Regions from separate parts of the Bradyrhizobium sp. CCGUVB1N3 genome, predicted to be linked through region 3. Evidence: predicted binding sites of a transcription regulator. Region 3 holds the regulator's gene; each other region holds the start of a gene.
What was found. The regulator PhoB, encoded in region 3, activates phosphate uptake and scavenging genes when phosphate is short. The targets are predictions, from matches to a motif close to TGTCATNNANCTGTCAT.

Region 1 (3,582 bases), 5.9 Mb from region 3:
ACGATCGACGCAGCGGCCTCGGGGTCGAGCTTGCCGCATGCGAAATAGTCGAGGAAGAACAGCGGCTCGGCCCCCTGCACCACGAGGTCGTTGACACTCATCGCGACCAGATCGATGCCGATCCCGCCATGCAGGCCGGTCTCGATGGCGATCTTGACCTTGGTGCCGACACCGTCGGTGGCGGCGACCAGGACCGGGTCCTTGAACCCGGCCGCCTTGAGGTCGAACAGGCCGCCAAAACCGCCGATCTCGGCATCGGCGCCAGCACGCGCGGTGGCGCGCACCATCGGCTTGATCAGGTCGACCAGGCGATTGCCCGCATCGATGTCCACGCCTGAATCGGCGTAGGTAAGGCCGTTTTTGCGGTCGGTCATGCCGGATTTCCAGTGGATTTGCGGCTGGTTACGTCGAATTCGAGGGCTGCGCAATGGCTCGCAAGGGGCCTAAGGCTATACTATGTAGATATCAACCGGTTCAGCCTCCAAGGGGCCGGTTTCGAGGTCAGACCGGGTGCCGGGAAGCGCCGCGTGAGTATTCCAAACATCATTACCCTGGGCCGCATCATGCTGGTCCCGATCATCGTCTGGGCGATCGTGTCGAGCCAAATGGAAGTGGCGTTCGCCGTCTTCCTGATCGCCGGCATCAGCGACGCCGTCGACGGCTTCTTGGCCAAGCGCTTCAACATGAGGAGCGAGCTCGGCGCCCTGCTCGATCCGCTCGCCGACAAGGCGCTGCTGGTCTCGATCTATCTGGCGCTCGGCATCTGGGGCGACATCCCGCGCTGGATCGTGATTCTGGTGGTTTCCCGCGACATCATGATCGTCGCCGCCGTGATCGTCTCCTGGCTGTTCGACAAGCCGGTCGAGATGAAGCCCTCGAAGGTGTCGAAGCTCAACACTGCAGCCCAGGTGGCCTATGCGGCGTTGGTGCTGGCCTCCCTCGCGTTCGGCTTCAAGCCCGGCCCCTATGATATAATCCTGATGGGCCTCGTCACGGTCTTCACGCTCTCCTCCGTATCGCTCTATCTCGTCGAGTGGCTGCGGCACATGAGCACGATCGAGGCCAAATGAGCCGGGATGCGGCCCCGCAAAAGGCCAACTCCCGCTCGATACGTCGATTCTCTTCAAACGAAGCCGGCGCGCCGGCATGGAGCAAAGCAAGCGTGGCAGGCCGCGTTCATCCCCGACAACTGGCGTTTTCGCTTCCGCATGCGGAAAGCCTGAGCCGGGACAATTTTCTCGAAGGCCCTGCCAACGCCGCCGGTCTCGCCCTGATCAATGCCTGGCCCGAATGGCCGAACCGGATCATGTGGCTTGCCGGCCCCGAAGGCTCAGGCAAGAGCCACCTCGCCGCGATCTGGGCTGAAGAGGCCGGCGCCCGCTCCACCACTGCCAATGCATTGACCGCGGCCGCCGTGCCCGGGGCGCTCGCCACGGGCGCGCTCGTCGTCGAGGATCTGAGATCGAAGGATTTTGACGAGCGCGCGCTCTTCCATCTGTTTAACCTCGCGCGCGAGGACGGGGCCTGCGTCCTGCTCACCGGCCGCGAGGTCCCGGCGGCGTTGGAGATCGAACTGCGCGACCTCCGCTCGCGCTTACGCGCCGTACCCGTGGTGTCGCTGCTGCCCCCGGACGACCAGCTGTTCCGCGGCCTGATCGTCAAGTTCTGTGCCGACCGCCAGTTGAGCGTCGATGAGAGCGTGGTCAGCTATCTCGCGACCCACCTGGAGCGCTCCTCCGCAGCGGCACGGCGGGCCGTGGAGCTGCTTGACAGCGAAGCCCTGCGGCTCGGCCGGCCCGTGACCCGGGCGCTGGCCGCCGAATTGCTGCGCCACGCCTGACCCCTCCCGGCTTGGCCTTGTTCGTCTCGGCCGCTTGACGCCACCGGGCGGCGGAACATCAATGTCATCGAAACGTCATCGCACTAACACATGCTCTGCGCCGGTTTTGCGCATAAGTCGCAAGATGAGGCGAAAGAAGATGGATCGACTTCTCATGGACTCCGCGCAAGCTATTGAAATCAAAGAAAAAGAACCAGAAGCGACGGCCCTGCCGGCGATCGCAACGAGCCCCGAGCGATTCATCAATCGCGAGCTTTCCTGGCTGCATTTCAACCGCCGGGTCCTGGAGGAATCGGTCAATCCCCACCACCCGGTGCTGGAGCGGGTGCGATTCCTGTCGATTTCGGCAAATAACCTTGATGAGTTCTTCATGGTCCGCGTCGCCGGCATCAAGGCGCAGGTCCGCGAGGGCATCCCCGAGCGCAGCCCCGACGGCCTGACCCCGTCCGAGCAGCTCGCGCTGATCAACCGCACCGTCTCGCAGCTCGCAAGTGACCAGCAGGCGATCTGGCGCGATCTGCGCGCCACGCTCGCCGACGTCGGCATCGTGCTGGTCGACGGCAAGGACGTCACCAAGGCGGAGAAGAGCTGGCTCGAGGACCACTTCCTCCACAACGTCTTTCCCTTGCTCACTCCGCTCGCAATCGATCCCGCTCACCCCTTCCCGTTCATTCCGAGCCTGGGTTTCACCATCGCGCTGCAGCTCACGCGCGCCGCAGACGGCAAGCAGATGAACGCGCTGATCCGCATGCCCGGCAAGATCGACCGCTTCGTCCGCTTGCCCGCCGATGGCGTAGTGCGACTGATCTCGCTGGAACAGATGACCGCCCTGTTCATCAACCGCCTGTTCCCCGGCTACAACCTCCACGGCCAGGGCGCCTTCCGCATCATCCGCGACTCCGAAATGGAAATCGAGGAAGAGGCCGAAGACCTCGTGCGCGTGTTCGAGACCGCGTTGAAGCGCCGCCGCCGCGGATCGGTGATCCGGCTCGAGGTCGACGCCAAGACGCCCGAACAGCTGCGCAGCTTCGTGCAGCACGCTCTTTCTGCGGCCGACGACGAAGTGTTCCTGGTCGACGGCGTGCTTGCCATGAACGAGCTGTCGCAGCTCACCCGCCTCGATCGCCCCGACCTCGAATTCACCCCTTACGTGCCCCGCCATCCCGAGCGCGTGCGCGAGCATGGCGGCGACATCTTCGCCGCGATCCGGCAGAAGGATCTCATCGTCCATCACCCCTACGAATCCTTCGACGTCGTCGTGCAGTTCCTCCAGCAAGCCACACGCGACCCCGACGTCGTCGCGATCAAGCAGACGCTGTACCGCACCTCCAACAACTCGCCGATCGTACGCGCGCTGGCCGAGGCCGCCGAGGCCGGCAAGTCCGTCACCGCGCTGATCGAGCTCAAGGCGCGCTTCGACGAGGAAGCCAATATCCGCTGGGCACGCGACCTCGAGCGCGCCGGCGTACAGGTCGTCTACGGCTTCCTCGAACTCAAGACGCACGCAAAACTCTCGATGGTCGTGCGCCGCGAGGGCGGCAGCCTCACCACCTATGTTCACACCGGCACGGGCAACTACCATCCGGTGACCGCGCGCATCTACACCGATCTGTCCTACTTCACTTCGGACCCGACCATCGGCCGCGACGCCGCCCGCGTGTTCAACTTCATCACCGGCTATGCCGCACCGAGCGATCTCGACAAGATGGCGGTGTCGCCGCTGACGCTGCGCAAGCGCATCA
Region 2 (3,582 bases), 620 kb from region 3:
CGGCTATGACGCCATCATCCAGGCGATGACCGGCATGATCGCGGCGACGGGCTCGCGCGACAGCGGGCCGATGCGGATCGGCGTGCCGCTGGTCGACATCACCACCGGGCTCTATGCGGCGATCGGCATCCTGATGGCGCTGTCGGAGCGACAGCGATCGGGCCAGGGGCAATTCCTCGAGACGACGCTCTACGAGACCGGCCTTGCGATCATGCATCCGCACACCGCGAACTACTTCATGCACGGCAAGCCCCCTGGCCTGACCGGCAACGAGCATCCCAATCTCGTGCCCTATGCGATCTTCCCGACCAGGACGGACGACATCTTCATCGGCGTCGGCAATGACGGCACTTTCCGAAAACTGGCCAAGGAGATCGGCAAGCCCGAGCTCGGCACCGATCCACGCTTTGCCCGCAACAAGGACCGCATCGCCAATCGCGAGGCGCTGCGCGCCGAGCTTGCCGCGGTGTTCAGCCAGCATGAGGCCGAGCCGCTATGCGACCGGTTGCTTGCGGCAGGACTGCCCGCGGGTCCGGTGCAGAAGATCGACCAGGCGTTGAACAATCCGCACACGATCTACCGCGGCGATATTATCGAGAAGGACTGGTACAAAGGCGTCGCCTCGCCGATCCGGCTCGATCGCAGCAAGCCGAGCCTGCGCCGCGTGCCACCGAAATTCAGCCAGCATGCCACTGAAGTGCTCGGCGAGTTCGGATATTCCACGGCCGAGATCGACGCGATGGTCGAGAACGGCGTGGTCTGCGGTCCCGAGCGCAAGCGCTAGGGTCTGTACTCAATAAGGATTCCGGCTGAGCCCGGTTTGTGATTCAAGGTCTCCGAAGATGATTTGGAGGCCGGGATGGCGAAGGCGCTCTACCTTTTGAACGATGCGGAATGGCGGCGGATCGAGCCGTTGTTGCCCCGTGGTCGGCGTGGAGCGCGTCGCGTCGACGATCGCCGGGTGATCAGCGGGATCGTCTACATGCTGCGTTCGGGCGGTCGCTGGCGCGATTGCCCGGCGGGGTATGGTCCCTACACGACGATCTACAATCGCTATAATCGCTGGAGCCGTCAGGGGATTTGGCACGACATCTTCAAGGCTCTGACCGGTCATAGCGGCATCTTCGGCACCGTCGCCATCGACAGCACCCACGTCAAAGCCCACCGCTCCGCCGCTGGCGCAAAAGGGGGGACTTCGCGCAAGGTATCGGCCGCTCGCGCGGCGGGCGCACGACGAAGCTCCACGGCCTGACCGACGCCAAAGGACGGCCTCGGGTGCTTTTGCTCACCGCCGGCAATGTCAACGACATCACCGTTGCCGCCGATCTGGTCCGCGCTATCGGTCCCTTCCGCCGCCTGATCGCCGACCGCGGATACGACGCCGATCACCTGCGCCACCTGATCAAGGGCCGCAAAGCTGAACCGGTCATCCCCTCGACCACATCAAGGCGCAGCCCTATTCCTTACGACAAACGCGCTTACAAGCAGCGAAACCGCGTCGAACGTATGTGGTGCAGACTCAAAGACTGGCGTCGCATCGCCACCCGATACGACAAACTCGCCAGGAATTACCTCAGTGCAGCCTTCATCGCCGCCGCAGTCACCTATTGGCTCAATTGAGTCCGGACCCTAGGGCTTCACTAGGCTTCAGCGTGGCCGCAACGGCAGTGCGCTCCCTCCCCCGCTTGCGGGGGAGGGTTGGGGAGAGGGTGTCTCCGCAACGGGACAATCCCCAAGAGGAGAGAGCCCTCACCCGGCGCTGCGCAGTAGCCGAGGCTTCGCCTCGGCGTCTCTTAAGAGGACGGCCGCCGAAGGCGGCCTTTGCCTCTCCCGCAAGCGGGAGAGGTTTTCGAGCTTGCGGCCGCATCGCGTTGCCAAAGGGCCACCTGTTCTGCCGAGCGATCCGCTCACCGCCGACCCAATGCTGCGGCGCGGCCGTAGGCGTCTTCGCCTATTTGACGACTTCCCTTTTGCGGCGCTTGCCGCTTTCGTTTCGGCCGCATACACAGTCATGTGAACGTCACATGGCGCTGCTAGCGCAAGCGCTCTTTGATGACGGCCCAAGGGAGGTTTCTGAATGGCTCTTCGACAATTTGCAGCGGCTGCCGCCATTGCCGCCACGTTCGGCTTTGCCGCCTCGCCGGCGCTGGCCGTGACCGAAATTCAGTGGTGGCACGCGATGACCGGCGCGAACAACGACGTCATCGTCAAGCTCGCCAACGACTTCAACACGTCGCAGAGCGACTACAAGGTGATTCCGACCTATAAGGGCAGCTATCCCGATACCATGAACGCCGGCATCGCGGCCTTCCGCGCCGGCAATGCGCCGCACATCATGCAGGTCTTCGAGGTCGGCACCGCGACCATGATGGCCGCGACCGGCGCCGTCAAACCCGTCTACAAGCTGATGGCCGAGACCGGCGAGACGTTCGATCCCAAGGTCTACCTGCCCGCGATCACCGGCTACTACTCGACCTCGAAGGGCGAAATGCTGTCCTTCCCGTTCAACTCCTCGTCCACGGTCATGTGGGTCAATCTCGACGAGCTCAAGAAGGCCAATGTCGAGATCCCGAAGACCTGGCCGGAAGTTTTCGAGGCCGGCAAGAAGCTGAAGGCTGCCGGCCATGCGACCTGCGGGTTCTCCAATGCGTGGGCCACCTGGGTCAACCTGGAGCAGCTCTCCGCCTGGCACAATGTGTCGCTCTCGACCAAGGCCAACGGTCTCGACGGCTTCGATACGGTTCTTCAGTTCAACGGTCCGCTCCAGGTCAAGCATCTCGAAAACCTGGTCGAGCTTCAAAAGGACAAGACCTACGACTATGCCGGCCGCACCAACACCGGCGAGGGCCGCTTCACTTCCGGCGAGTGCCCGATCTTCCTGAGCTCCTCGTCTTTGTTCGCCAACATCAAGGCGCAGGCCAAGTTCAACTTCGCCGCCGCGCCAATGCCCTACTATCCGGACGCCAAGGGCGCGCCGCAGAACTCGATCATCGGCGGCGCTTCGCTCTGGGTGATGGGCGGCAAGACTCCCGATGAGTACAAGGGTGTCGCAAAATTCCTGACCTTCCTGTCGGACACCGACCGCCAGGTCTGGGTCCACAAGGCATCCGGCTATCTGCCGATCACCAAGGCGGCCTATGAGAAGGCGAAGGCCGAGGGCTTCTACAAGGATCAGCCCTATCTCGAAACGCCGCTGCTCGAGCTGACCAACAAGGAGCCGACCGAGAACTCCCGCGGCCTGCGGCTCGGCAACATGGCACAGCTTCGCGACGTCTGGTGCGAGGAGATCGAGCAGGCGCTCGCCGGCAAGAAGACCGCCAAGCAGGCGCTCGACGCCGCCGTCGAACGCGGCAACACGATGCTCCGGCAGTTCGAAAAGACCGCCGTGAAATAAGGCGATAAGCGGCAGGCCGGTCTCGCGGCCTGCCGCTCTCCTCACATCATGCAAAAGCAAGCCATTTTCCAATCCAGGCTATTGCCGTTCGCGCTGGTTGCGCCGCAGCTCGCGATCGTGCTGATCTTTTTCTACTGGCCGGCCGCGCAGGCGGTGATCCAGTCCTTCCTGCTGCAGGACGCCTTCGG
Region 3 (3,582 bases):
CAACCTGACGCTCGGCACCAACCGTGTCACGGCGTTCATCGGCCCGTCCGGCTGCGGCAAGTCGACCCTGCTGCGCATCTTCAACCGGATGTACGACCTCTATCCGGGCCAGCGCGCCACCGGTCAGCTCATGCTCGACCAGACCAACATCCTCGACCCCAGGCTCGACCTCAACCTGCTGCGGGCCCGGGTCGGGATGGTGTTCCAGAAGCCGACGCCGTTCCCGATGACGATCTACGAGAACATCGCCTTCGGCATCCGCCTCTATGAGAAGATCTCGAAGTCCGAGATGGACGACCGGGTCGAGAAGGCGCTGCGCGGCGGCGCGCTGTGGAACGAGGTCAAGGACAAGCTCAACGCGTCGGGCCTGTCGCTTTCCGGCGGCCAGCAGCAGCGCCTCTGCATCGCCCGCACCGTGGCGGTGCGTCCCGAGGTGATCCTGTTCGACGAGCCCTGCTCGGCGCTCGATCCGATCTCGACCGCCAAGGTCGAGGAGCTGATCCAGGAGCTCGCCGAGGACTACACGATCGCGATCGTCACCCATAACATGCAGCAGGCGGCGCGCGTCTCCGACAAGACCGCCTTCATGTATCTCGGCGAGCTGATCGAGTTCGACGAGACCAGCAAGATCTTCACGTCGCCCAGCGACCGGCGCACACAGGACTACATCACCGGCCGCTTCGGCTGAGGAGACAGGAAATGGCTTCTGAACATACCGCAAAGGCCTTCGACACCGACCTCCAGGAGCTCACGCGGCTCGTCGCGGAGATGGGCGGCCTTGCCGAGCGCATGATCGTCGATTCCGTCGATGCGCTGATCCGCCGTGACGTCGCGCTCGGCCAGCGCGTGGTGGCAACCGACGCCGAAATCGACGCGCTCCAGAAAAAGATCGAGGAGCGCGCCGTGCTCACGATCGCACGTCGCCAGCCGATGGCGGTCGACCTGCGCGAAATCGTCGGCGCCATGCGCGTTGCGACCGATCTGGAGCGGATCGGCGACCTCGCCAAGAACATGGGCAAGCGCGTTGCCGCGCTCGAGACCGATTTCCATCCGCTCAAGCTGTTCCGCGGCCTGGAGCACATGACCGACCTCGTGCAGCAGCAGGTCAAGTCGGTGCTGGACGCCTATGCCGCGCATGACCTGCCGGCGGCGATGATGGTCTGGAAAGGCGACGAGGAGGTCGACGCGATCTGTACCTCGCTGTTCCGCGAGCTCCTCACCTACATGATGGAGGATCCGCGCAACATCTCGTTCTGCATCCATTTGATGTTCTGCGCCAAGAACATCGAGCGGATCGGCGATCATGCGACCAATATCGCCGAGACCGTCTTCTACATGATCGAAGGTCAGGCCATCGCGGACAAGCGTCCGAAGGGCGACATGACGACCTTCGCCACGACCGTGCCGAACACTTAAGGAGCGACGACGCCATGGGCGCACGCATTTTGGTTGTTGAGGACGAGGAAGCGCTGACCGAGCTGTTGCGCTACAACCTCGAAGGCGACGGCTACGATGTCGAGACGGTGATGCGCGGCGACGACGCCGACACCCGCCTCAAGGAGCACATCCCCGACCTGATCGTGCTCGACTGGATGCTGCCGGGCCTGTCCGGCATCGAGCTGTGCCGCAGGCTTCGCGCAAGGCCCGAGACCAAGGGGTTGCCGATCATCATGCTCACGGCGCGCGGTGAGGAGAGCGAGCGGGTGCGCGGGCTTGCCACCGGCGCCGACGACTACATCGTCAAGCCGTTCTCGGTGCCCGAGTTGCTCGCGCGCGTGAAAGGCCTGCTCAGGCGTGCGAGCCCCGAGCGGCTTGCGACCATACTTGCCTACGGCGACATCGAGCTGGATCGTGAAAAACGCCGCGTCGCGCGCTCCGGACGGCCGATCGACCTTGGCCCGACCGAATATCGCCTCTTGGAGTTCTTCCTGGAGCATCCGGGCCGCGTGTTCTCGCGCGAGCAGCTGCTCGACAGCGTCTGGGGCCGCGACATCTATATCGACGAGCGCACCGTCGATGTCCACATCGGCCGCCTGCGCAAGCTGCTCAATCTCGGCCGCGAGCAGGATCCGATCCGCACCGTCCGCGGCGCCGGCTACGCGCTGGATGATCGGTTTGCGAAGGCGGAGCAGACGTAAAAAAGCGCGCCGGATGGCGCGCTGACGTCTCTCGATCAAACGTCCCGGCCTTGCGCCGGGACGTTGTCGTTTGTGGCCGAACTCAGCGCGTGCCGGGCTTGGCCGGAGCGCGGCGGCGGTCGGCGGCCGGTTGGTAGGCGACGCGCGAATGCTGCGCGCAGTAGGGCAGGCCCGAGAGCGACTTGCCGCCGCAGAAGAAGAAATCCGGGCTCGAGGGATCGCCGACCGGCCAATGGCAGGTCGCTTCGTTGAGCTCGAGCAGCGACAGGCGCTGGCTCATCGGAACGACGTTGTCATAGGTGATCGGATCGGGCTCGACCTCGACCTCGAAGGCCTGGGCGAGGGCGGTGTTGCCGCGCGAGATCGGGCGGCTCACCCGCATCATGTGCTGCGCCGGGCGCGCCTTGCGCGGCCGCGGAGCCGCCGAGGACGGGGTCTTGGCGCGGCCGGACAGGCCCAGCCGGTGCACCTTGCCGATTACGGCGTTGCGCGTCACATTTCCGAGCTCGGCAGCGATCTGGCTGGCCGAAAGCCCGGCTTCCCAGAGCTTTTTCAATTGCTCGACGCGATCGTCGGACCAGGTCAAAACCGTCATTGCACCCTTCCCCTCGCCGCGCGCCTGCCAATCCTTGGGGCCGCGTGGCGATGTCTAAGCCTCGAAAAACCCGTGCTGCCAGAATCCCTTAAGGCTCGCCGGGCGCGAAAACGCACCTGAACGTTACGCCGGTACATGAGGACTAAGAGGATCAGAACTGCTGCACGAGATGTCGTATCTGACGGGGGAAACGCTACAATATGGCGTGACTCCCGCGCAAGAGTCTGCGGCCCAGCGTCCACATGTTCCGTCGCTAAAAGAACTCAAAATTGCCACCGCAAGACTACGGGCCGCGCGGCTTGCAGGGGCCTTCTGGCGGCATTGACAGCGGTTTTTCCAGGCATAAAATAGTGACACGTGCCGCCCTTAAAAGGCGGCACGTTTCGTTTTCCGGGCAGGTCAATGATGCGCTGCGCAACGCAGCCTCAGCCGGCCCCAACATCCAAGTGACCGCCATGACCAAGAGCGCCGCGACGCATCTGCTTCCCGTTTTCGCCAGGGCCGAGCTCGGCTTCGAGCGCGGCGAAGGCTGCTGGCTGGTCTCAACCAATGGCGAGCGCTATCTCGATTTCACCTCGGGCGTCGCCGTGAATGCGCTCGGTCACGCACATCCGCATCTGGTCAAGGCTCTGCAGGAGCAGGCGACGAAGCTCTGGCACATGTCGAACCTGTTCCAGAGCCCGGATGGCGAGAAGCTCGCAGTCAGGCTCTGCAACGAGAGCTTTGCGGACTTCGTGTTCTTCTGCAATTCCGGCGCCGAGGCGATGGAATGCGTGATCAAGGTGGTGCGCCGCTATCACGCCTCCAAGGGCCATCCCGAGCGCTACCGCATGATCACCTTCGAGGGCG
Region 4 (3,582 bases), 1.5 Mb from region 3:
GACGAGACGAAGGCATTGCGCCTGAGCTGCGTGCGCCTCGCCCGCCGCAACGCCGAATGGATCCACAGCACGATGGCCGCCAGGAACGAGCACACCGCGATGCCGCCAAGCAGCGCCTCCCAGACCAGATTGGCATCGAGCCTGCCCAGATAGCTCTGCGGGGCGAAATTCTCGGACAGCGCAAAGGCGCGCGCGGGCGCGACCGTGCAGGCCAGGCATGCCAGCGCCTGCACAGACGTCAGAATCGTGCCGCTCGCGTGCCAGTTCTTGTCAGCCATCAGCCACCCGCGATTTCAACTTCGGATTGTCTGGCCTCACGGGTTGGGATCGGGTAAACGCCTGTCAGCACGACAGAAAAATGTGACGCCAGATACGGCAATTGCCCTGACATGATAAATTCTTCCTTAATGGAGAACCGCCTTGGGGGCGGTTTCTTAAGTCTCTCGGCGCTGCCGCCGACGGACCTCCCGTTCCACCATGGATAGAGTTGACTGCGTCGTCATCGGAGCGGGCGTGGTCGGGCTCGCGGTCGCGCGAAAGCTCGCCCAGGCCGGGCGGGAGGTGATCGTGCTGGAGGCGGCGGAGGCCATCGGCACCGTTACCTCTTCGCGCAACAGCGAGGTGATCCACGCCGGGATCTACTACCGCGCCGGGAGCTGGATGGCGCGGCTGTGCGTCAGCGGCAAGCATGCGCTCTACCGCTACTGCGCCGAGCGCAACATCCCGCACAAAAATTGCGGCAAGCTGATCGTTGCGACGAATCCGAATGAGACCGAGAAGCTGCAATCGATCAAGGCGCATGCCGAGGCCAATGGCGTGCTCGACATGCAGATGCTCGCAGGCGACGCCGCGCGCGCGCTGGAGCCGGCGCTCGCTTGCGATGCCGCGTTGCTCTCGCCCTCGACCGGCATCATCGACAGCCACGCCTACATGCTCTCGCTGCGCGGCGAGGCCGAAGCGGCGGGAGCTGCGTTCGCGTTTCACACGCCGCTGATCCGCGCCAAGGCGTCAGGCGGCGTCCTCGAAATCGATGCCGGCGGCGAAGCGCCGATGACGCTGCAATGCAGCCTGCTGATCAACGCGGCAGGTCTTTCGGCGACGACGGTGGCGCGCAACGTCGACGGCATGCCGCTCGACCGGATTCCGCCGGCCTATCTCGCCAAGGGCAACTATTTCAGCTGCAGCGCCAAGGCACCGTTCTCGCGGCTGATCTATCCCGTGCCCGAGCCCGGCGGGCTCGGCGTGCACCTGACGCTGGACATGGCAGGCCAGGCGCGTTTCGGTCCCGACGTGGAGTGGATCGAAGCGATCGACTATGCGGTCGATCCCGCACGCGCAGAGCGATTCTATCCGGCAATCCGCAAATACTGGCCGGACCTGCCTGATGGCGCGTTGATGCCGAGCTATTCGGGCATACGCCCGAAGATCGTCCCGCCGGCGGTCGCCACGCAGGATTTCCTGATGCAGGGCGCGCGCGATCACGGCGTGGACGGCCTGATCAATCTCTTCGGTATCGAGTCCCCCGGCCTGACGTCATCGCTTGCGATCGCCGACCACGTCGCCGAGCTCGCAAACATCTAGACGTCGCGCGAAAGTAATCGCACGACGCTTCGCACCTCGACACAGGGATGAGCGCAGCAGCTCTCATCCCTGCGTGAAGGGTGCGATGTCAGACCTACGCTTGTACGGGGGTTACTAGTGGAGCGTGCCGTCGTGCTTCAATCGCTCGATCTGGTCCTTGACCATCAACTTCCGGCGCTTCAACTCAACAATTTGCAGGTCGTCTGTTGAAAGGTGCACAAGAGCTTCGTGCAATTCGTTTTCGAGAAGTTTGTGTTTCCGCTCCAATTCAACAAGATGTGCCTGAATTGTCATTCGAAACCTCCTCGATAGGGTTGAACCTCAGGATTCGATCCGGACGAACAAGTCTACATCACCGATTCGTTCTGTCGATGGGTATCCGTGGTCGTACTGTCATTTTTGAAAATTCATATGTAATGAACCGTGAGTACGGAACTGCGACTAGAATTGTCCATGATTTCAATGCGCTTCCGCGGCGACGCCGCGATCCACTTAAATATCTTGCGAGAGAGCGTTGATAGAGGACCCAGATCGCTTGCGATCACGTCGCGCAAGGACGATACTTTCCACAGGCCTTCCACAGCCTTTCGCAACCTCATCGGGTTTTCCGGCTACCGCACATCATGACCAATGAAGACGAGCGCGAACTCGAATCCGAGCTCGCGCGGTTGCAGCAGGAACACCGAGATCTCGATGCGGCGATCGATGCATTGCATCAATCGCCCGCCCCCGACCTGTTGCGGTTGCAGCGCCTGAAGAAACGCAAGCTGTTGTTGCGCGACCGTATCGCCTTCATCGAAGACCAGATCACGCCCGACATCATCGCCTGATCGCCGCCGCTATACCCAATGCATTTCGCGGGGCATCGAATTCCGCTTGACTCAAAAAGAACAAAAGAAGAACATTTGGGCTTCAACCGCTTCCGGGGAAACGCCATGTCCGCAGCCGCCTTCGACAACAGCCACTATGAACAAGCCTGCGATCAGGCGATCGCGATGTGCGACGGCAATCTGCGCAGCACCATCAAGGCGCTGATCATGGCCAACGAATATCTGGAAGCGGAGCTCGAGGAATTGCAGGCGGCAATTTCGGCCGGCTGCATTCCCGAGACGTCGCGCAACAAGATGCGGAGCACCTCCAGCGCCGCGTGAGCCAACGAGCACTCGGAGCCGACCATGTCCGATGTCACCTACTATGTCGCACTGCCTTTCCTCACCGATGAAGATGGATCGCCTGTCGCGGGCGCCGCGGAGGAATGTCAGACCTCGGCCGCCGCGCTGCGGCGCGCCGAGATCCTGGCGCACGGCGCCGGCCATATCGGCGCAATCGCGTTCAGCCGCAGCGGCGATCCCATGACCGGCGAGTTCGGCGACGCCAAGCTGCTGCGCAAGTTCGGCAACGTGCCGGAAGACCTCAGCGCGCTCTAGTTTAGCTGCTGATCAGCCTGATCCGCGGCTCGTGCCGCCGCTGGGCCTTGCGCACGTACATGGCCGCGTCGGCTTCCTCCAGCGCGCGGCCTGCCTCGGCGTGAGATCCGAGCAGCGCGACGCCGGCGGAGGCGCCCGCATTCACGCGCTGGCCGCGAAAGACAAAGGACAGATCGTCGATCGCCTGCTCGAAGCCTGCGGCCTTCGCCTTGGCGTCGGTCTCGCTGAGATTCCACAACAAGAGCGCAAACTCGTCGCCGCCAAGGCGGCCGACCACGTCGGAGGCTCGCACCTGCCGCGTCAGCGCGGCGGCGATCGCCTTGAGAACCTCATCACCGGCGGCGTGACCGAAGGAGTCGTTGATGGGCTTCAGGCGGTCGACATCGAGCACGATCAGCGCGCCGCGGGCGGCATAGCGCGTCATGTAGGCGATCGCACGATGCAGCTCGCGCTCGAAGCCGCGCCGGTTCGGGATACCGAGCAGGAAGTCGGTGTCGGCGGCAGCCTCGAGCTCGTCGATGCGCCGCTGGGCCTGGGCGAGCCTGGTGCGTAGGCTGCGGATGGTCGCCTTGGC

Region 1: the regulator PhoB is predicted to act here: its motif matches at 1,903-1,919, upstream of NLM33_RS04125 (RNA degradosome polyphosphate kinase).
Region 2: the regulator PhoB is predicted to act here: its motif matches at 2,008-2,024, upstream of ugpB (sn-glycerol-3-phosphate ABC transporter substrate-binding protein UgpB).
Region 4: the regulator PhoB is predicted to act here: its motif matches at 1,962-1,978, upstream of NLM33_RS25300 (YdcH family protein).

Annotation. Positions count from the first base shown of each region.
Region 1 is NZ_JANADR010000001.1:890,909-894,490, reverse strand. It holds gene purM (phosphoribosylformylglycinamidine cyclo-ligase) at 1-374, opposite strand, end outside; gene NLM33_RS04135 (CDP-alcohol phosphatidyltransferase family protein) at 528-1,070, shown strand; gene NLM33_RS04130 (DnaA ATPase domain-containing protein) at 1,163-1,840, shown strand; gene NLM33_RS04125 (RNA degradosome polyphosphate kinase) at 1,995-3,582, shown strand, end outside.
Region 2 is NZ_JANADR010000001.1:6,185,299-6,188,880, forward strand. It holds gene NLM33_RS29465 (CaiB/BaiF CoA-transferase family protein) at 1-784, shown strand, start outside; one part of gene NLM33_RS29470 (IS5 family transposase) at 860-1,198, shown strand; one part of gene NLM33_RS29470 (IS5 family transposase) at 1,201-1,620, shown strand; gene ugpB (sn-glycerol-3-phosphate ABC transporter substrate-binding protein UgpB) at 2,078-3,394, shown strand; gene ugpA (sn-glycerol-3-phosphate ABC transporter permease UgpA) at 3,443-3,582, shown strand, end outside.
Region 3 is NZ_JANADR010000001.1:6,806,590-6,810,171, forward strand. It holds gene pstB (phosphate ABC transporter ATP-binding protein PstB) at 1-688, shown strand, start outside; gene phoU (phosphate signaling complex protein PhoU) at 700-1,416, shown strand; gene phoB (phosphate regulon transcriptional regulator PhoB) at 1,431-2,138, shown strand; gene NLM33_RS32395 (GcrA family cell cycle regulator) at 2,221-2,733, opposite strand; gene NLM33_RS32400 (aspartate aminotransferase family protein) at 3,189-3,582, shown strand, end outside.
Region 4 is NZ_JANADR010000001.1:5,306,779-5,310,360, forward strand. It holds gene NLM33_RS25290 (EAL domain-containing protein) at 1-278, opposite strand, end outside; gene NLM33_RS25295 (NAD(P)/FAD-dependent oxidoreductase) at 478-1,581, shown strand; gene NLM33_RS25300 (YdcH family protein) at 1,696-1,875, opposite strand; gene NLM33_RS25305 (YdcH family protein) at 2,205-2,411, shown strand; gene NLM33_RS25310 (hypothetical protein) at 2,517-2,732, shown strand; gene NLM33_RS25315 (hypothetical protein) at 2,757-3,008, shown strand; gene NLM33_RS25320 (GGDEF domain-containing protein) at 3,010-3,582, opposite strand, start outside.